DNA from 3 places in the Synechococcus sp. CB0101 genome. Region 3 is predicted to be linked to each of the others. Evidence: predicted binding sites of a transcription regulator. Region 3 holds the regulator's gene; each other region holds the start of a gene.
The links. Region 3 encodes NtcA, which controls nitrogen genes in cyanobacteria. Its sites were predicted from a motif close to GTANCNNNNGNTAC; they were not measured.
Positions count from the first base shown of each region.

Region 1: the regulator NtcA is predicted to act here: its motif matches at 2,395-2,408, upstream of CB0101_RS07955 (ferredoxin--nitrite reductase).
Region 2: the regulator NtcA is predicted to act here: its motif matches at 2,320-2,333, upstream of CB0101_RS08005 (molybdenum cofactor guanylyltransferase).

Region 1 covers NZ_CP039373.1:1,467,552-1,473,707, reverse strand. Annotated here, with positions in the region: gene CB0101_RS07965 (formate/nitrite transporter family protein) at 1-326, opposite strand, end outside; gene CB0101_RS07960 (hypothetical protein) at 394-528, opposite strand; gene CB0101_RS07955 (ferredoxin--nitrite reductase) at 615-2,189, opposite strand; gene CB0101_RS07950 (hypothetical protein) at 2,472-2,690, opposite strand; gene CB0101_RS07945 (CbiX/SirB N-terminal domain-containing protein) at 2,700-3,359, shown strand; gene cobA (uroporphyrinogen-III C-methyltransferase) at 3,356-4,150, shown strand; gene CB0101_RS07935 (hypothetical protein) at 4,137-4,514, opposite strand; gene CB0101_RS07930 (hypothetical protein) at 4,752-5,228, shown strand; gene CB0101_RS07925 (hypothetical protein) at 5,238-5,441, opposite strand; gene CB0101_RS07920 (transglutaminase family protein) at 5,579-6,156, opposite strand, start outside.
Region 2 covers NZ_CP039373.1:1,478,055-1,484,210, reverse strand. Annotated here, with positions in the region: gene CB0101_RS08015 (sulfite exporter TauE/SafE family protein) at 1-570, shown strand, start outside; gene CB0101_RS08010 (GTP 3',8-cyclase MoaA) at 581-1,609, opposite strand; gene CB0101_RS08005 (molybdenum cofactor guanylyltransferase) at 1,609-2,175, opposite strand; gene CB0101_RS08000 (NarK family nitrate/nitrite MFS transporter) at 2,530-4,086, shown strand; gene CB0101_RS07995 (molybdopterin oxidoreductase family protein) at 4,177-6,156, shown strand, end outside.
Region 3 covers NZ_CP039373.1:1,840,631-1,846,786, forward strand. Annotated here, with positions in the region: gene psbH (photosystem II reaction center phosphoprotein PsbH) at 1-201, shown strand; gene CB0101_RS09815 (TatA/E family twin arginine-targeting protein translocase) at 206-469, shown strand; gene pth (aminoacyl-tRNA hydrolase) at 489-1,139, shown strand; gene CB0101_RS09825 (DUF3146 family protein) at 1,151-1,408, shown strand; gene CB0101_RS09830 (polyamine oxidase) at 1,417-1,848, opposite strand; gene CB0101_RS09835 (DUF3084 domain-containing protein) at 1,845-3,002, opposite strand; gene ntcA (global nitrogen regulator NtcA) at 3,041-3,781, opposite strand; gene rph (ribonuclease PH) at 3,846-4,580, opposite strand; gene CB0101_RS09850 (cob(I)yrinic acid a,c-diamide adenosyltransferase) at 4,703-5,326, shown strand; gene dcd (dCTP deaminase) at 5,326-5,919, shown strand; gene thyX (FAD-dependent thymidylate synthase) at 5,923-6,156, opposite strand, start outside.

The DNA.
Region 1 (6,156 bases), 370 kb from region 3:
CCGATCCACACCCAGATCCAGTTGCGGAAGGTGGCACTCCAGCTGCTCTTGCCTGCCCAAACGCTCATGGGCAACAACGCAAAGTTGCCCGTGACCAGCTCCATGCCGAAGAGCACGATGCTGGCGAAGCCGAAGGGGAACAGCAACGATCCCAGGAAGGGCATGCCCGACTGTGCGGCCACAGTGAGAGCGAGGATCACGGCCAAGCCCAAGATTGCGCCGGAGTAGAAACCGCGGATCAGCAGGTTCTTCACGCTGACCGTGGCTTTCTTGCCGCCGGCGGCGATCATGCCGTCGACAAGTTCATTGGGTAGGACGTAGTCCATCTGTGATGCTGTTGCACTCATGGCTTGCGTTGCGCTGGTTTGGGTTGACTGGAACGAATGGCTGAATTCAGCCGCTGATGCGGTTCATCAGGCGTGAGAGGAGATCGCGGCTGTTGCGGCTGATCGGCGGTTTGTCCTGGCCGCTGCTGCTGAGCCAGTTCACAAAGCGAGAGAAGAGATCGCGTTGGTTGGAGGAAGGCATGGCGTGTGGAGGATGGGGGTGCGGCAGGCAGGGAGCCGGGCTTCAAAAGAGCAGCGCCGCGGCCGTGATCTGCGCGCCAGGACCGATCAGTGCTGGCGAGGCTTGGCGCCGAACTGCTCGATCAGCAGCTCCTTGAGCACCTGTTTCACCTCGCTGGCGGGTACGGCTTTGCGATGCAGTTCACCGATCTGAGGGTTGGCCCCCTGGGAGCCACCGACGGTGATGTCGTAGCCCTCGCCCATGCCGCCCTCAGGGTTGCGGGCTTTGGTGCCGGTGAGGCCAATGGCCCCCATGTAGGCCTGGCCGCAGGTGTTGGGGCAGCCGGTCCAATGGATCTTCAGCTCCTCGGCCAGCTCCAGCTCGCGGTCGAGTTCTTCGGCGGCGGTGAGGGCCTGATCCTTGGTGTTGGTGAGGGCGAAGCTGCAGTAGGTGTTGCCCGTGCAGCTCACGGTGCCGGCCGCCAGATGGCTCGGGGTCAGGCTGAAGCGCTGCAGCAGTGGCTCGGCCTGGAAGGCAGGGATTTGCTCGGAGGCGATCCCGCTGAGGATCACGTTCTGGTCTTCGGTGAGGCGGATGTCGCCGTCGCCATAGCGTTCCGCAAGCCCCGCCAGATCCTGGAAGTCGTCGGCCTTGAGGCGACCCACCGGCACGTGCAGGCCTGCGTAGTGCAGGCCTTCCTGCTTCTGGGCATGAATGCCGTAGTGGCTGCGGGGTTCGTGATCAAACACTGAGCCCGGGTCCGGGGTGAGCGGGCCGAAGCGCTCTTCCACCATCGAACGGAAGGCGTCGAGCCCAACCTGATCGAGATACAGGCGGAAGCGGCCTTTGGGGCGCTTGTCGCGCTCGCCGTTGTCGCGCCAGATCTTGATCACCGCTCCGGTGATGGCGCAGATCTGATCGGGGCGAACCCAGGCGTTGAGGGGAATGGCGTAGGCATTCATCTGCGAGGAGAGAATGCCGCCGATCCACACCCCAAAGCCCAGTTCACCGTTGCGCTCCACCGGGTGGAACACGATGTCGTTGTGGAGCAGGAAGTTGTCGCGAGCTCCGGCAACAGCGGTGTTCCACTTGCGCGGCAGGTTGGAGAATTCCGGATTGCCGGCGCGGTTGTTGGTGAGGTAGTTCTCCAGCTCAACCGTGTAAGGCCGCGTGTCCACGATTTCGTGGGGGTCGATGCCGGCAATGGGATTGCCGGTCACGTTGCGGGGGTTGTCGAAGGCGGATTGGATGGTGGTGAGCCCCACCTCCTGCAGACGGCTCAGAATCTCGGGGAGATCTTCCAGCAGAACACCGCGCAGCTGGATGTTCTGGCGGGTGGTGATATCGGCACTGCCGTTGGTGCCGTAGCGGGCCACGATGCCGCCCACCACGCGCAGTTGTTCGGCGCTGATCACACCGTTGGGCACGCGCAGGCGCAGCATGAACAGCCCTGGCGTTTTCGGGCGCCAGAACATTCCGTACCACTTGAGCCGAAGTTGGAGGTCGGTCTCATCGACGTTTTCCCAGCCGAGCTGGGCAAACCGTTCGATCTCGCTGCCCACGAGCAGACCGTCTTTCGCGGCTTTGTTCTGCTCGATCTTGTTGAGTTTTTTGCCCTCGAGCCAAGGCGCCAAGGCGCCGGGTTGAGGGGACTCGTCAGTGATGGATGGGCTAACCACCATGGCTGCTGTTGAGGAAATGGTCTGAGTGGAACTGGAGCCAGCGTTGTCGGGCTCGAACCGAGACACGGTTCGGCGCGCTGCATGGGGGTGCGCTGTCTCCAGGCCGCTTCAGAACGAACAGCACGGCTTGGTTGGTGTGATTAAGCCATTCGGCCCGGCAGGGCGTTTGTTGCTGTTGCTACGAATGCCGTGGGCTTGGCGAATGGTGTCAACCGCTACTTGAGAAGGGCGCGTCATCCGAGTTGATGATGCGGTTCTCAGATGCTCGTGGTGAGCCGATCTTCAGTATTGACGGCCGATTTCGCCGAGCATCCGCACAGCGCCGTAGCGGATCATCTGCCAGACCCGGCCCATCGCCATCAGATCGGCATCCAGCTCGCGGCGCCAGCGTGTGTCGGTGGTGTCGGCGTTGAACCGCTCGCTGGACCGGCGAGTGCTCCTGCTTTGCGGCCGAGCGGTGCGGCTGCGTCGCGAGCTGGGGATGGGGCGCTGCGATGGCATGGTGAAGGCATGACAGGCGATGTGCCGACTTCACCAGTCCACGGCTCCAGGGAGTGGTGGCCGTTGCTACGGAACCTGCGGCGCCGTGGCCCCTGGTCGCTGTTGGTGGTGGTGCATGGCCACAGCGGTGGTGTGGTTCCTGCCGTGCTCGAGCAGGCGTTGGGCGCCTTGGCTGAGCAGCGGCCTGCGCCGGTGTGGGTGCAGCCGCTCACCGCTGATCCGGTGGCGCTGCCGCCTGGAGAGCGGCTGTTGGTGGTGCCGTTGCTGCTCACGCCCGGCAGCCATGCCCGCTTTGATCTTCCGGCCCTGCGGGCCCGGCTGCGCACGGCGGGCCATGAGGTGGTGCTGTTGCCGTTTCTGGGGGCTTGGCCTGCGTGGCTGGAGCACCTCCACCACCTGGTGGCTACGGCTGGCTCTGGTTCGGTGCTGCACCACCCCTTGCGCCCCGGCGTGGCTGATCGCTATCTGAGCGCTCTGTCGCAGCGTGTGGAGCGCCCATTGATCAGTGAGTGGACGGTGGACGGAGCTGGTGGCGGCCCGTTCCCCCTCGCGTTGGCCCCCAACCGGATCACCGCTCAGCTAGAGGATGCGGGCTTCGAAGCTCCGGCCTTGCTCGAGCGCCCTGCCACCCGAGACCTGGTGTTCACCCTGCTGCGCAACCTGCCATGACGGAGTCCAGCATCGGCAAGGTGTATCTGGTGGGCGCCGGTCCTGGCGATCCCGATCTGCTCACGATCAAGGCCCATCGGCTGCTGAGCAGCTGCGATGCCCTCGTGTACGACTCGCTCGTGCCGCGGGAGGTATTGGCGCTGGTGCCGGCCACGGCCGAGCAGCACTTTGTGGGCAAGCGGCGCGGCCACCATTCCGTGCCTCAGCCCAGCACCAACGCGGTGTTGGTGGAGCTGGCCGGCCGGCATCGCTGCGTGGTGCGGCTCAAGGGCGGCGATCCCTTTTTGTTTGGTCGGGGTGGAGAAGAAGCGGCCCACCTGGAGCGCCATGGGGTGGCGGTGGAGGTGGTGCCCGGGGTGACCGCCGGCATCGCCGCCCCCGCCTATGTGGGGATTCCTGTGACCCATCGCCGTGCCGGCAGCTCCGTCACCTTCGTGACCGGCCACGAGGAAATCGATAAAGCGCGCCCGAGTGTGGATTGGCGCGCGTTGGCGCGCAGCAGCGATGGCTTGGTGATCTACATGGGCCTGCACAACCTGCCCCACATCTGCGAGGAGTTGATCGCGGGAGGCCTCGCGCCCACCACCCCGGCTGCGGCGGTGCAGCAGGGCACGGTGCGCGGTCAGCGCTCGGTGATTGCCGATCTGGCCGGGTTGGCGGCTGCTGTGTCTGAGGCAGAGCTCGCTTCCCCCTCGATCGTGGTGATCGGTGAGGTGGTGAATCAGCGGGTGGAGAGTTGTGCGCCTGAGCCCGCTGCTGTGGAGATGCCGATCCCGCTCAAACAGGGTTGAGGGAAGCCTGAGGGCGCCGCAGCCCACGCCCGAGGTGGAGATGGCGTAAGCCCCAGCCCCGCGTCGGTTGGGCTGATGGCTGAGCTTGGATCCAGGCGTCGTCCTGGTCGGCTAGGGCCTGGCGATCGCTGCCGTCGAGACCGCAGTAGAGCAGGTGCAGGATGCGATCGGGATTGAGGTCGAGGTCGGCCACCTCTTGCCAAAGGCGATTGCTGCCTGCCGCGTCGGCGCGCACAAACTGCGCATCCATCAACTGACGCGTGAGCAGGAGGGCCAAGGCCTGTTGCTTGCGGGCCGTGAAGGCTGCGCTGGTCACGCCGGATCGCCAGCCTTGATGGGTGCAGCTGCTCGGGGGTGCCGTCATCGGAGCTCGGCCAGAGGTGTAACCAACGCTACTGATTGCAAAACCACCTGAATCACTGGTCTGTGGAAAGGTTGATTACGTAGTGCTGCGAACCATGAAGCGCTTGCGAGTGCGGTTCATTGACCAATCCCCTGGGCCGCCGCCTCTCCCTTCGCCATGGTTTCGCTCCCCCTCCAGCAAGACTCGCTTGAACGCGAAAGCCGATCCCATGAGCCCATTGCATCGGAACGAGCGCCGATGTTTGAGCTCATTCCTTATGAAAAGTTCCGCGATACCCCCGCGGTGCGTTTCTTCGACATCACCGTTGCCGAATCCAACGCCCGCGATCTGGTGATTCACTCCGGGCCGGCCGTTAGCCCCCCCGATGAGGAGAAAACAGGAGCCTGGCAGTTCTATCTGCACCCCCACCAAGAGGACAACCTCCTAGCCCTGCATGGAGGTCGCACCTTCTATCTGGTGAACTTCGGCTGGAATTACCCGTACCACATTGTTCGCCTGGAGACGGGTGGCGACATCCTGCGCATCCCGCCCGGCACCTTCCACCGTTCTGTGTCGGATCCCGATGGCTCAGTGGTGCTCAACCAGGCTGTGCGCGAGGAAGGCGCCAGCGTGGTGCGCGAATTTCGGGTGTACAACAGCCGCGTGATTCCACGGCTGTTTGCCACCACCTTCAAGACCGCTCCGCTGCCCAAGCTGCACGGTGTGAGCTGGTAAGGCTCCGCCTCAGGCCTGCTCGCGGCGGCGGGGCAGGGGCACAACATCGCGCTGGTTAAAGCGCTCACACACGGCGTAGGCAGCGGGCAGGTTGGCGACCCGCTGCCAGGCGCCATCCACTTCAGCGTGGTTCACCACATAGCCGCCAGCCCCATCGCGGGCAATGCGGCAGCCATCGCCTGTGAGACCGACAAGGTGCAGTGGCCCGCCCATGGATCTGCTCCGTACTGATCTGTTTCTACGTCTGCAGCAGCTGGCCTGGCATGTGTGTTTTTGCCCACGCAATCAATCTTGAGGCTTGGGAAAAAAAGCTGAAAACAGCACCGGATTCCCTTTCGATTTCAGTGGCTTCAGAGGCGTAGATCCACTGTGCTGCAGTGCTCCCCGGCGCCGCGGAGGGGCGTAGCGCTGCCGTGAGCTAGTGGTGCGGGCGTTTTGGCCATAGCGGTGCCTTCGGTGAGGAGCTCAAAACCGCTGGACTCATCCCGCAGTCGCCAGTGCGCCACCGGTTCGCCGCTGTCTGCCGCGAGCACATCCAGCTGCAGGGGCACATCCACCGGCAGGCACGGGTGCAGGCAGGGGAACAGGGCCTCCTGGCGGAAGCGCACCGCGATGGGTTGCTCTGGGTCGCGGGGCCAGACCAGGGGGCGCCCTTGGATGGCCAGCGTGTAGCTGCGGCGGAAGCTGGGGTTCGCGATCAGCTCGAAGCGCCGCAGGGAGCTGTCCACAAAGCGGCTGGTGCTGCCGCCCTCCACCGGTGTGTCGCACAGCAGCGGCCACGGTTCGAGCGCCTGGCGGATGCAGAGCTCCGCCTCTCCGGCTTGCCACTGCAGCAAGGCTGGGAAGCGCCACTGCCAGATGGCTCGCAATGGTTCTGGATCCAGCGGCAGCCCATAGGCGGCCAGGTCGGCCAGTACCTGCTCCAGAT
Region 2 (6,156 bases), 360 kb from region 3:
TGTTGGAATTTCCTGCGGGCGGGTCACCTTCCCTGGCAGCGCCTTTGGCCGGTGTACGTGCTGGCGATTCCGGCTGCTTTTTTGGGCGGCTGGCTGGCGTTGCCGGCGCTGTGGTTTCGGCGGCTGGTGGGGGTTGTGTTGCTGCTGTCGGCCTGGCGGCTGGGGCGCCGTTTGCAGGATCCCCCGCTGCTTCAGGAGCCCAGGCCCGCTGTGTTGATGGCGGCCGGCGGGGTGTTGGGCTTGCTGGCCGGTCTCACTGGTACCGGTGGCGGGGTGTTTCTCACGCCGCTGCTGTTGCTCTGCCGCTGGTGCACCACCCGTCAGGCGGCGGCGGTGTCGGTGCTGTTCATCCTCGTGAACTCGATTGCAGGGCTGGCGGGATTGGCCTGGGCGGGCGCTTGGCCTGCAGGGGCCTTCGCCAGGCCGGATCTGCTGCTCTGGCTGGGAGTGGTGGTGCTGGCCGGCGGCCTGGGGTCGCGCCTGGGGAGTCGCCACTGGCCGGTGGCCTGGATTCGACGGGCCCTGGCGGCCGTGCTGCTGCTGGCGTCGTGGAAATTGCTCGGGCTCTGAGCTTCAGGCCTCAGCCCCCCAGATAGGCCATCTCCGCATGGGCGCCTGGGGGGGTGGCGCTGCGGGAGCGATCTTCGCTGTAGCGATCGGCGCGCTGCCTCCAGAGCTGGTCCAGTGCTGCCTCTAGGTCGCCCTGATCGCGGCCTGCTGCCAGTGAGGGTTTGAGATCCACGCCACTGCCGGGTGCGGCAAACAGGCAGGTGTAGGCGATGCCATCGGCCGTAACCCGCAGGCGGTTGCAATCTCCGCAGAAGGGCTCGCTCACCGATGCCACCATCGCCACGCAACCCCGGCCATCGCGGTAGCGCCAGCGGTTGGCGGTGCTGGACCCCGCGCGCCCCAGGGGCTCGAGCGGCCACTGCTCGCCGATGGTGCGCACCATCTCAGCGGCTGGCACCACCTCAGCCCGCCGCCAACCGTTGCGGTTGCCCACATCCATGTATTCGATCAGCCGCAGTTCCAGCCCTTGCTGCCGGCAGAGCTGGGCCAGGGGCAACACCTGCTCCGCGTTGCGGTTCCGTTGGATCACGGCATTGAGCTTCAGCGCCCCCTGGGCTGGATCGAAGCCGGCCTGACGCGCATGCTCGATCGCCCGCAGCACCTGTTTAAGGGCCCGTTCGCCGGCCGCTGGATCCGCTAGCCCCGCCATCGCCGCCACGCTGGTGCCGGTGGTGCCATCGAGGCTGAGGGTGAGGCGATCAAGCCCTGCCTCACGCAGCTGTTGGGCCCGCTCGGCCGACAGCAGCATCCCATTGCTGGTGAGAGCGATCTCCTGCAATCCTTCGCGCCGCAGTGGCTGCAGCGCGCCGATCAGTTCATCGAGCTCTTTGTAGAGCAGGGGTTCACCGCCGGTGAGGCGCAAGCTTTTGGCCCCCAGGGCGACCGCCGCCTTCGCCACCTGGAGCCGTTGCTCCATGCTCAGGAGCCCTGATGGTTCCTGGCCATCCGGCAGGCAGTAGGGGCAAGCCAGGTTGCAGCGGGCCGTGAGCGAGAGCCGCAGCACGCCAAGGGGCCGGTCCAGCAGGTCAGCGACCGTCATCAAAGGCGGGGCAGCTGGGCCAGCTCATCGGCGCTGTTCACGTTGCGGATCGCTGTTGCATCCAAGCTCACGCTGCGGCACCGCGCCGCGCTGAGCCATGTCTGCAGCCGCCGCTCGCCGGTGGCGATGGCCGATGCCAGCGAACGGCGTGAGGCTGTGTCACTGGGATACACCCCCAGCAGGGGTTGGCAGCGCGTGCCGTCATGGGCGAGATGAATGGCCTCTGGCTCAGCCTCGGCTGCTTGGCTCAAGGCTTGGAGTACGTCGCTGTTCAGCGCCGGCATATCCACGGGGCAGAGCAACAAGCGCTGATCGGGGAGGAGGCTCATCAAGCGATGCAGGGCCAGCAGCGGACCTTCCCAGGGCTCCGGTTCCAGCAGGGTTTGCAGCTGGGGGAGGGCGAGCGTCTTAGCCCGCATCAGATGCTGCGGCCAGCGACTGAACAGCGTGATCGGAGCTTGGAGGCTGGCCAGTTGCAGCAGGGTGTGATCGAGCCAGCAGCCCCCCTCGGGATGGGGCAAGAGCGCCTTGTCCTGGCCCATGCGGCGGCTGGCGCCTCCGCTCAGTAGGCAGCAGTGGAGGTTCAGAACACCCTCAAGCTGCCGAGCTCGGCCTTGTGTTCGCGCAGCAGATCAGAGGTGGAGCGCTGTTGATGCACGACGGATGGCAAGGCGTGAGCGGAGCCTTTCGGAGCCCGCGGGACGCAAGTCGTAGCGCTCGTTACGAAAGCGAACGTTGAAGACTTGTTCTGGGGGCTGGGTCTCGCGAGGCTCAGTGGTTCTGTAGCAGCCGCCACATCCCGGGGCGCTAGCTGAATGGTGCAATCCATCCAACGGTTTGCATTGGCGCCGTTTTCATCATTGTCCCGGTCGCTGCTGTTCTGAGGGCCAGGGTTCGTCTCGTTCCATCGAAGCCCTTTCATGCTTGGCGACCTCTGGTCGTTCCAGGGGAGATATCGAACGCTCCATCTCACCTGGTTCGCCTTTTTCCTCACCTTTGTTGTCTGGTTCAACCTGGCACCTCTGGCCACCACGGTGAAGGCCGATTTCGGTTTGACCGTTCCCCAGATCCGCACCCTGGCGATCTGCAACGTGGCCCTCACCGTGCCGGCCCGCATCCTGATCGGGATGCTGCTGGATAAATTTGGCCCTCGCATCACCTACTCCACCCTGTTGGTGTTTGCGGCCATTCCCTGCCTGATGTTTGCTGCAGCGCAGGACTTCAATCAGCTGGTGGTGGCCCGCCTGCTGCTGTCCATCGTGGGTGCCGGATTCGTGATCGGCATCCGCATGGTGGCCGAGTGGTTCCCGCCGAAGGAAATCGGTTTGGCCGAGGGTGTGTATGGCGGTTGGGGCAACTTTGGTTCGGCCTTCTCCGCGCTCACCCTCGTGCTGGTGGCCGGCTGGCTGTCGTTCTCCGGCGGCTTTGAGCTGCCCACCGGTGAAATCCTCAACTGGCGTGGTGCGATCGCCCTCACCGGCATCATCTCGGCGGTGTATGGCTTCATCTATTACGCCAACGTCACCGATACGCCTCCCGGCAAGACCTACCAGAAGCCTGCGAAATCGGCTGGCCTGGAAGTGACCTCGATGAAGGACTTCTGGGGCCTGCTTGGGATGAACGTTCCCTTCGCAGCCATCCTGGCGGTGCTGGTGTGGCGCCTGCAGAAGGTGAAGTTCCTGGATGCCACCGGCTACACGATCGGTATGGCGCTGGTGTTGATCTGGTTCGCCTTCCAGACCTGGGGCATCATCCGCACCAATCGCGACCTCATCCTCGGTAACAAGACCTATCCCAAAGAGGATCGCTACGAGTTCAAGCAGGTGGCCATTCTTGAGCTCACTTACATCGTGAACTTCGGTTCCGAGCTGGCGGTGGTGTCGATGCTCCCCGCTTTCTTCGAGAGCACCTTTGATCTGCCCAAGGCAACGGCCGGCATCCTGGCCTCCTGCTATGCCTTCGTGAACCTGGTGGCCCGCCCCGGCGGTGGCTTGATTTCCGACCGCATGGGTAGCCGCAAGGGCACGATGGGCTTCCTCACCATCGGTCTGGGCCTGGGTTATCTGGTGATGAGCCTGATCAAGCCTGGAACCTTCACCGGAACGACAGGCATTGCGATTGCCGTGCTGCTCACCATGGCCTGCTCCTTCTTTGTGCAGGCGGGTGAAGGCGCCACCTTCGCCATGGTGCCTCTGGTGAAGAAGCGTGTGACCGGTCAGATCGCCGGCATGGTGGGTGCCTACGGCAATGTGGGCGCCGTGGCTTACCTCACCATCTTCAGCTTGCTTCCGATCTGGATGGGCGGTGATGCGGCTGAGCCCAGTGCTGAGATCGTCGCGGCATCCAACAGTGCCTTCTTCCAGATCCTGGGGATTGCAGGCCTGATTGTGGGCTTCCTTTGCTACTTCTTCCTCAAGGAGCCCAAAGGATCCTTTGCCGAAGAACACGCCGACGAAACGGCCCTGGCGCAGGTCTGAGTCTTCGGCCATTCATCAGCACCCAGCGATTGATGGGTGCCAGTAGGGGAGCCCTCCGGGGTTCCCCTTTCTCAGTCTTTTGCTTGCTCCATGGCCCTCTCCTCAACCGGCAGTGTGCGCAGCCAATGCCCCTACTGCGGTGTGGGCTGCGGGCTTGAGCTGATGCCTCCCGCCCAGCCGGGGCAGGCGGTGAAGCGTGATGCGGAGGGCAACCCGGTGTGGACCGCCCGCGGCGATCGCCAGCATCCTTCCAGCCAGGGGCAGGTGTGCATCAAGGGGGCCACGGTGGGCGACACCCTGGCCCGTGGCCGCTTGAGCGAGCCGTTGTATCGCTCAAGCCTGGATCAGGATTTCCAGCCGATCAGCTGGGATCAGGCCTTTGATCTGCTGGAAGGGAGGATCCGCAGCACCCTGGCCGCGAAAGGCCCCCAGGCCATCGCCATGTATGGCTCAGGCCAGTTCCACACCGAGGACTATTACCTGGCCCAGAAGCTGCTGAAGGGAGCCCTGGGCAGCAACAACTTTGATGCCAACTCCAGGTTGTGCATGAGCTCAGCGGTGGCTGGCTACACGCGCAGCCTTGGCTCCGATGGCCCGCCCTGTTGCTACGAAGACCTCGATCACTGCAGCGTTGCTTTTCTGATCGGCACCAACACGGCCGAGTGCCATCCCGTGCTGTTTCAGCGGCTGCTCAAGCGCAAGAAACGCACGCCGAAAGACGTGACTGTGGTGGTGGTGGATCCCCGCGCTACCGACACCACCAAGGCTGCAGACCTTCACCTCGCCATTAAGCCCGGTAGTGATCTGGCGCTGCTGCACGGCATTGCCCATCTGGTGATCGCAGCCGGTGGTTTGGATGCTGATTTCATCGAAGAGGCCACCGAAGGGCTCGCAGATTTCGCTCAACTGGTGGCCTCGGCCACGCCCGAGCGAACGGCTGAACTCTGCGGGATCAGTGAGCAGCAGCTGCGGGATGTGGCGGCGCTCTGGGCGCGGAACGACCGCATCCTCAGCCTCTGGTCGATGGGGGTGAACCAGCGGCGTGAGGGCACGGCTGTGGTGTGCGGATTGATCAACCTGCACCTGCTTACCGGCCAGATCGGTAAACAGGGAGCTGGCCCCTTCTCCCTGACGGGTCAGCCCAACGCCATGGGCGGGCGCGAGGCTGGCGGCCTCGCCCACCTGCTGCCGGGATACCGGCTCGTGGCCAATGCCGAGCACCGTGCCGAGCTGGAGGCGGCCTGGCGCTTGGAGCCGGGATCGATCGCGGCATCGCCGGGGCTTGCTGCCTGGCAGCAGGTGGAGGCGATGGAGCGCGGTGAGCTGGATCTCTGGTGGGTGGTCGCGACCAACCCGCTGGTGAGCATGCCCAACCTCGAGCGGGTGAAGGCGGCGATGGCCCGTTGCCCACTGGTGGTGGTGAGCGACGCCTACGCCGATACCGAAACGGCCCATTACGCCCACTTGCTGCTGCCCGCCAGCCAATGGAGTGAGAAAGCCGGGGCGATGACCAATTCCGAGCGGCGCGTCACCTATTGCCCGGCCTATCGCCCGCGCCACGGCCAAAGCCGCCCCGATTGGGAGGTGTTTGCGGAGCTGGGCCGGCGTCTCGGCTACGAGCAGCAGTTCACCTACAACTCCTCGGCGGAGGTGTACGCCGAGTTTGCGGCGCTCACGGCGGGGCGGGTGTGTGATGTCTCCGGTTTGAGCCATGCGCTGCTGGATCAGGAGGGTCCGCAGCAGTGGCCGTTCCCCCAAGGCTCGATCGCCAGCAGCGATTCCAAACGCCTCTACGCCAATGGCTGCTTCCCCACACCATCGGGCCGTGCCCGTTTTGTGGCGGATCCGGTGCTGGGCCTGGCGGAGCCTCCCTGTGCCGTCTATCCCCTGGTGCTCACGGTGGGCCGCTATCTGGGGCAGTGGCACACGATGACGCGCACGGCCAAGGTGGACCGCTTGCAAACCATGCATCCCGAGCCACTGCTCGAGATTCACCCCAACGATGCCAAGCGCTTCGGTGTTGTGGATGGGGAGCTGGCGGCCGTGAGCTCCAGGCGTGGCAGTGTCACC
Region 3 (6,156 bases):
ATGGCTCAACGCACCCGCCTGGGAGATCTGCTGCGTCCCCTCAACTCCGAGTACGGCAAGGTTGTTCCCGGTTGGGGCACCACCCCGGTGATGGGTGTGTTCATGGCCCTGTTCCTGGTGTTTCTGCTGGTGATCCTTCAGCTGTACAACAAGTCACTGCTGCTCGACGGCATCACCGTCAACTGGAACGGCGTCGGCTGATCGGATGAACGTCTTCGGAGTCGGACTGCCGGAGTTGGCGGTCATCGCGGCCATCGGTTTACTGGTGTTCGGCCCGAAGCGCTTGCCCGAGTTGGGCAAAACCCTTGGACGCACCCTGAAGGGCTTTCAGAGTGCGTCCAGCGAATTTGAGAAGGAATTCCGCAAAGCGGTCGATACGGTGGATGCCGAAGTCAGCGTCACCAGTTCCTTGCCCGCTAAGAAGCCAGAGGCTGCTGAAGCTGCTCCTGAGCCCTCTTCAGAGGCGTGAGCTGAGCCTCTGAGCGTTCATGGCTGGTTCGAGCAGCACCGCCCCACTGCAGTTGCTGGTAGGGCTCGGCAATCCCGGCGACAAATACGCCGGCACTCGCCACAACGTGGGGTTCATGGCGCTCGAGCGCCTCGCCGCCGAGGCGGGCGGCAGTTTTAAGCAGCAGAACAAGCTGCATGGCTTGCTGGCCGAGGTCGGCGTTGGCGCACAGCGCCTGCGCCTGTTGATGCCCCAGACCTTCATGAACGACAGCGGTCGCTCGATCCGTGCCGCTCTCGATTGGTTTGGCCTGGATCCGGTGCAGATTTTGGTGTTGGTCGACGACATGGATCTGCCGTTGGGCCGCCTGCGCTTGCGCACCAGCGGCGGCGCCGGCGGTCATAACGGCCTGCGCAGCACCATTGCCCATCTCGGCGGGCAGGAGTTCCCTCGGCTGCGCATCGGCATCGGTGCGCCGGCCCTCAATCCCGTCGAGCGCAAGCAGCGCACGGTGGGGCATGTGCTGGGCCGTTTTGACGCCGCTGAGCAGCCGGTGCTCGATCAGGTGCTCGCGGAGGTGCTGGCCGGTGTCGATCTGATTCAGCGGTTGGGATTTGAGCGGGCCGGTAACCGATTGAACGGGTTTGTGGCGCCGGCTGCCGCCAAGCTGGCGGAAGCACCGCTGGGCTGAGGAGCGCCGTTGTGAGTCGCTTACCCACCACCACGGCTCAGCTGCGGGTCCTGCAGCAGAGCTTCAGCCAGCGTCTGCTGGAAGGAGAGGTGAGTGCGGGCGGCTTCCAGTGGACGTTCAGTTGGTTTTTTGATCGCGGCGAGTTGCTGGTGGAGCCATCTCTGGGCCGCGCCCTGATCCACGATGCGCTGTTGCGCTTTCTGCTCAAGGCCGACTACCAGCTTGAGCCGGGTGGGGACTACGCCTTCACCGTGCGGGCCAAGTTTTAGAGCGCGATTCAACGGTTGAGCAGCTCAAGGTCTCGGCTGCGGCTCAGCGCCCGGCCAAGCTGGCGCTCAATCAGCAGTTGGGCCACCACATCGTCCACATCCCGGGGGGGCAGGCGCAGGCCGGGGGGGAGCCATCGCCGCCAGCCGCGGGCTGGCTCCAGCTGCCAGTAGCGCTCCCGAGCAGCGAGGGTGGTGCCCGCCTCAGGGATCAACTGCACCCGCAGCTGATGGGTGCGGAGCCACTGCTGCCAGGGCCGGCTGCCGGTGCCATCTCCCAGCAGCACGGTTGTGCAGCCAGGGCTTTGCGCCCACTCCAACAGCAGTGCTTGGCAGCGCTCGGGCGGTAGAACGCCGGCGGCTTTCACCTGCAGCGTTTCCGTGTCGGCCAGCACCAGGCCGCATTTGCTCAGGCCTGGATCGATGGCGGCGAGATGGTTCACCGCGCGACCGCCCGCAGTTCAACGGCCACCGGATCCACCAGATCGCTGTTGCGCAGCGAGATCGCCTGCAGTTGCACCACCTGGCCGGCGGGTCGGTTGGTGAGCGAAGCCGTGAGTTGATTCACGCTGGCTGCATCGAACTGAAGGCCGCTGGCCAAGCTGCCGGCCCGCTGCACGGTGTTGTAGGCCGCGGCGAGCAGCAGATTGAGGCGGCTACGCACCTGCTCTGGGCTGCGTTCATCGCCTTCCAGCACGGTGGTGGCCAACTGTTCCCCCGCTTTCACCACCTGCTTGTTGCGGCGCACATCGGGGAAGGCCACCACCTGGCGTTCGCCCTTGAGCACATTGGCGGCGGAGATCAGGCTCACGACCCAATCGCCTCGTTTGCTGAGGATGCCCTCGAGCTTGGTGATGTCACTGCGGGGGACCAACAGCATCTGCCGGTTGGGGGGCTGCCCGGGCAGCACCCGCTGGAACACGTTGATGTTGGTTTGGCGTAGCAGCGCTTCGATCACCACCTTGGCCTGATCAGGGCTTTGGATCCGCACCTTGGCGATCTCCAGCGGTTGGCCGCTGCTGATCACCACATCACCGCGCCGCAGGGCGATCAGGTTGGTTTCCAGCTGCTGTAGCTCTTTGGCCGAGGCGCTGATCCGCGTGTTCAGCCGTGCCAGCTCCTCGCGGTTGCGGCGGATATCGGCATCTTTGGTGCCGATTTCGCGGCTGAGCTGATCGCGTTCCTGCTCCAGTTGCCGGCGTTGTTGCAGCAGGGGGGCCAGCTCCTTGCGCAGGGAAGCGGCCTGGGCTTCGACCATGCCGAGCTGGCTGCGGGCTTCCTGGCGGCCCTGCTCGGCGGCATTCAGCTCGCTCTGGCTGCGCTCAAGGGCCTCACGGCCTTCGCGGAGGCGCCGCTCCAATTGGTCGAGCTCAAACAGTCCGGTGCGCAGCCGATCGCTCACCAGCAGCATCAGGCCAAGCGAGATGGCGCTGATCAGGCTGCCGGTGAGCACCGTGATCACCACGGCCGTACGACGCGGCCGCATCCCGAGCAGGCTGAGGCGCGCCTTGCCCACCTTGGAACCAAGCCGATCGCCGAGGGTGGAGAGCACTCCACCCAGCAACAGCAGCGCCAGGATCAACAGCCAGCCCGACACAACCTTGCGCGACGACGCTCAGTATCGGTGGACAGCGCTCAGCTGAATCGCTTAGCCAGGGCAAGCGGATCAAACACCGTGATCTTTTTGCGGTCGATCTGCACGAGGCCCGCGTTGCGTAGATCCCCAAGCAGGCGGGTGATCGTCACCCGGGTGGATCCGATCGCTTCGGCGATCGCCTGGTGGGAGAGGCGCAGATCAATCGTGATCCCTTCGCTGGTGGGCACCCCGAAATCACGGCAAAGCACCAGCAGAAAGCTCACCAGTCGCGACGACATGTCGCGGTGGGTGAGGGTTTCGATCATGGTTTCGGTCTGCAGGATGCGTGAGGAGAGGCCCTGCAGCATCAGCAGCCCCACGCTGGCGTCAAGCTCGATTGCCTTGCGCACCGAGGCGGCCGGGGCCGTGACCATCTCCACGCGGGTGAACGCCACAGCGTGATAGAAGCGATCCGAGCGCTGGCCGGTGAGCAGCGAGAGCACCCCGAACAGGCTGTTTTCCCGCAGCAGGGCCACGGTGATCTCCTCGCCCGACTCGTAAACGCGCGAGAGGCGAACGGCGCCGCGCCGCAGCAGGTACACCTTCTCGGCGGGATCGCCCGGGAAGAAGATGGTTTTGCCGCGCTCCACCGTTTCGGTGGTGCTGCCATTCAGGCCGCGGATCACATCCAACAGCGTGGCGTTGGAGGCAACGGGAGATCCCGCCACCGGGGTGAGCCCTGCGGCGCCGGTGGTCGGGCTTTGGGAGTAGCGGCTGAAGCCTGGTTGGGCGCCGACCATAACGGCGGGGCAATTTGAGGCGGACCCTACGGATCACCCCTGCGGGCTCTTGTAGTGATTGACACTATTTCGGGGCTTGCTCCAGCGCCTGCAGCTGACTATGCCGAAGTAGCTGCAGGCCTTCGTCGGCCAAATCGAGCAGCTGGTTGAGTTGCTGCCGTGAGAAGGGAGCTCCTTCGGCGGTGCCCTGCACCTCCAGCAGTTGCCCCTGGCTGTTCATCACCACGTTGAGGTCCACCTCGGCGCGGCTGTCCTCGCTGTAGTCGAGGTCGAGCAAGGCCTGGCTTCCCACCAGCCCCACCGACACCGCGGCCACTTGCTCCAGCATGGGGGTGCCGTTGAGAACGCCGCGGGCCTCAAGGCGCCGCAGCCCCAGGGCTAGGGCCGCCCAGGCCCCGGTGATCGATGCGCTGCGGGTGCCGGCATCGGCCTGCAGTACATCGCAGTCGATGTGGAGGCTGCGCTCGCCCAGGGCTTCGAGATCAAGGCAGGCCCGCAGGCTGCGGGCGATCAACCGCTGAATTTCCTGGGTGCGGCCTGAGAGCTTCATCAACTCCCGCGGCTGCCGGCTGGGGGTGCTGGCGGGGAGCAGGCGGTAGTCGGCGCTGAGCCAGCCCTTGCCGGATCCTTGGCGCCATTTCGGCACGTCCTCCTCGAGGCAAACGCTGCAGATCACCGCGGTGCGACCGGTGTGCACGGTGACGGAGCTCAGGGCAAAGCCCATCGGATCCCAGTCGAAGCGGGTCGGCCGCAGGTCGCTCGGGCTGCGGCCATCGCTGCGGGACGGGGCTGCGGGCATGGGTTGGGCCTGGATCTGCGTTGGCTCGATGGTACGGGTGTTTGCACTACAGGTAGTGGCTGATGCTTGCCCATCGGTTCGCCACCGCTACATTCAGGATTCAGCGCGGCGGCACAGCGGAGATGACGGCGAGCATTGCAGCCCTTCCCGGCAGTGGCTCCAGCGGCCCCTTTCGGCCTGGCCACCGGGCTGCCGGCGGTGGGCGTGCCGTCAGCTCGGCATCGTCTGTAGCTGGACGCAGCCTGCGGCTGGTGGCACAGCAGGAAGGCTTGCTGCAGGTGCACACCGCTCCCTTCCGCGGCAGTTTCAGCGGAGTGTTCAGTCAGGCCCTGCGCAGTGCCGGCCTCGGCAGCCGCGTGTTGATCAGCCAGTTCCTCAAAGGGGGTGTTGATCAAGGGCTGGAGCGCAGCGTCTGGCTGTGCGGACGGCTGCAGTGGCTGAGACCGGCCGTGGTCAGCTGCCTGGCGGAGCCGGCCGCAGCCGATCAGGCCGGTGCTGCGGATCGCGAGGCTGTGCGCGACGTATGGACCTTCACCCGCGAGCAGATGCTGGCGGGACAGCTGGATCAGCTGGTGCTCGATGAGCTGGGCCTGGCTGTCGAGCTCGGCTTTCTGGAGGACGCTGAGGTGCTGGCCGCCCTCGAGCAGCGCCCCTCCCACCTGGATGTGATCCTGACGGGGCCTTCCATGCCCAGCGCTCTACTGGCGATGGCGGATCAGGTCACGCAGCTGCGCCGAGGTTTCTGATGCTCAAGAACGACCGCTGGATCAACGAGCAGGCTGCGGCCGGCATGCTCGAGCCCTTCCAGCCCAAGCTGGTGCGCCACCTGGATCCGGATAACGGCGCCCAGCCGGTGCTGAGTTTTGGCTGCTCCTCCTATGGCTACGACCTGCGCCTCTCGCCCCAGGAATTTCTGATCTTCAAGCATGTGCCGGGCACGGTGATGAACCCCAAGCGGTTCAATCCGGCCAACCTCGAGCCGGCGCCTTTGCACCGCGACAACGACGGCGACTACTTCATCCTCCCGGCCCATTCCTATGGGCTCGGCGTGGCGCTGGAGAAGATGAAGGTGCCAGCCAACATCACAGTGATCTGTCTCGGCAAGAGCACCTATGCCCGGCTGGGAATCATCGTGAACACCACGCCAGCGGAAGCCAGCTGGGAAGGGCACCTCACCCTCGAGTTCAGCAACTCTTCGGGAGCTGATTGCCGCATCTATGCCAACGAAGGCATCTGCCAGCTGCTCTTCTTCGAAGGCGATCCCTGCGAAACCACCTACCAGGACCGCGCCGGTAAATACCAGCACCAGCCCGAGCGGGTCACCCTCGCCAAGGTTTAAGGCTCACGGTGCGAGCCGAGCCTTATGCAAACGGCTCTTCTCGTACCAGGCGGCGATCTCCGGCGCCCACGCCTGCATGTGCGGCCACATCAGATCGCAGAGCACCCGGATCTCCTCCTGGGCATCGAGCTTTGCCCGCAGATCCATGAAGTGCAGGAACGCCCGCAGCGAGAAGCTCACCACGAAGTGTTGGCGGTAGTCGAAGGGGAGGATGCCGCGGGCGTGCTCCTCGGCGAA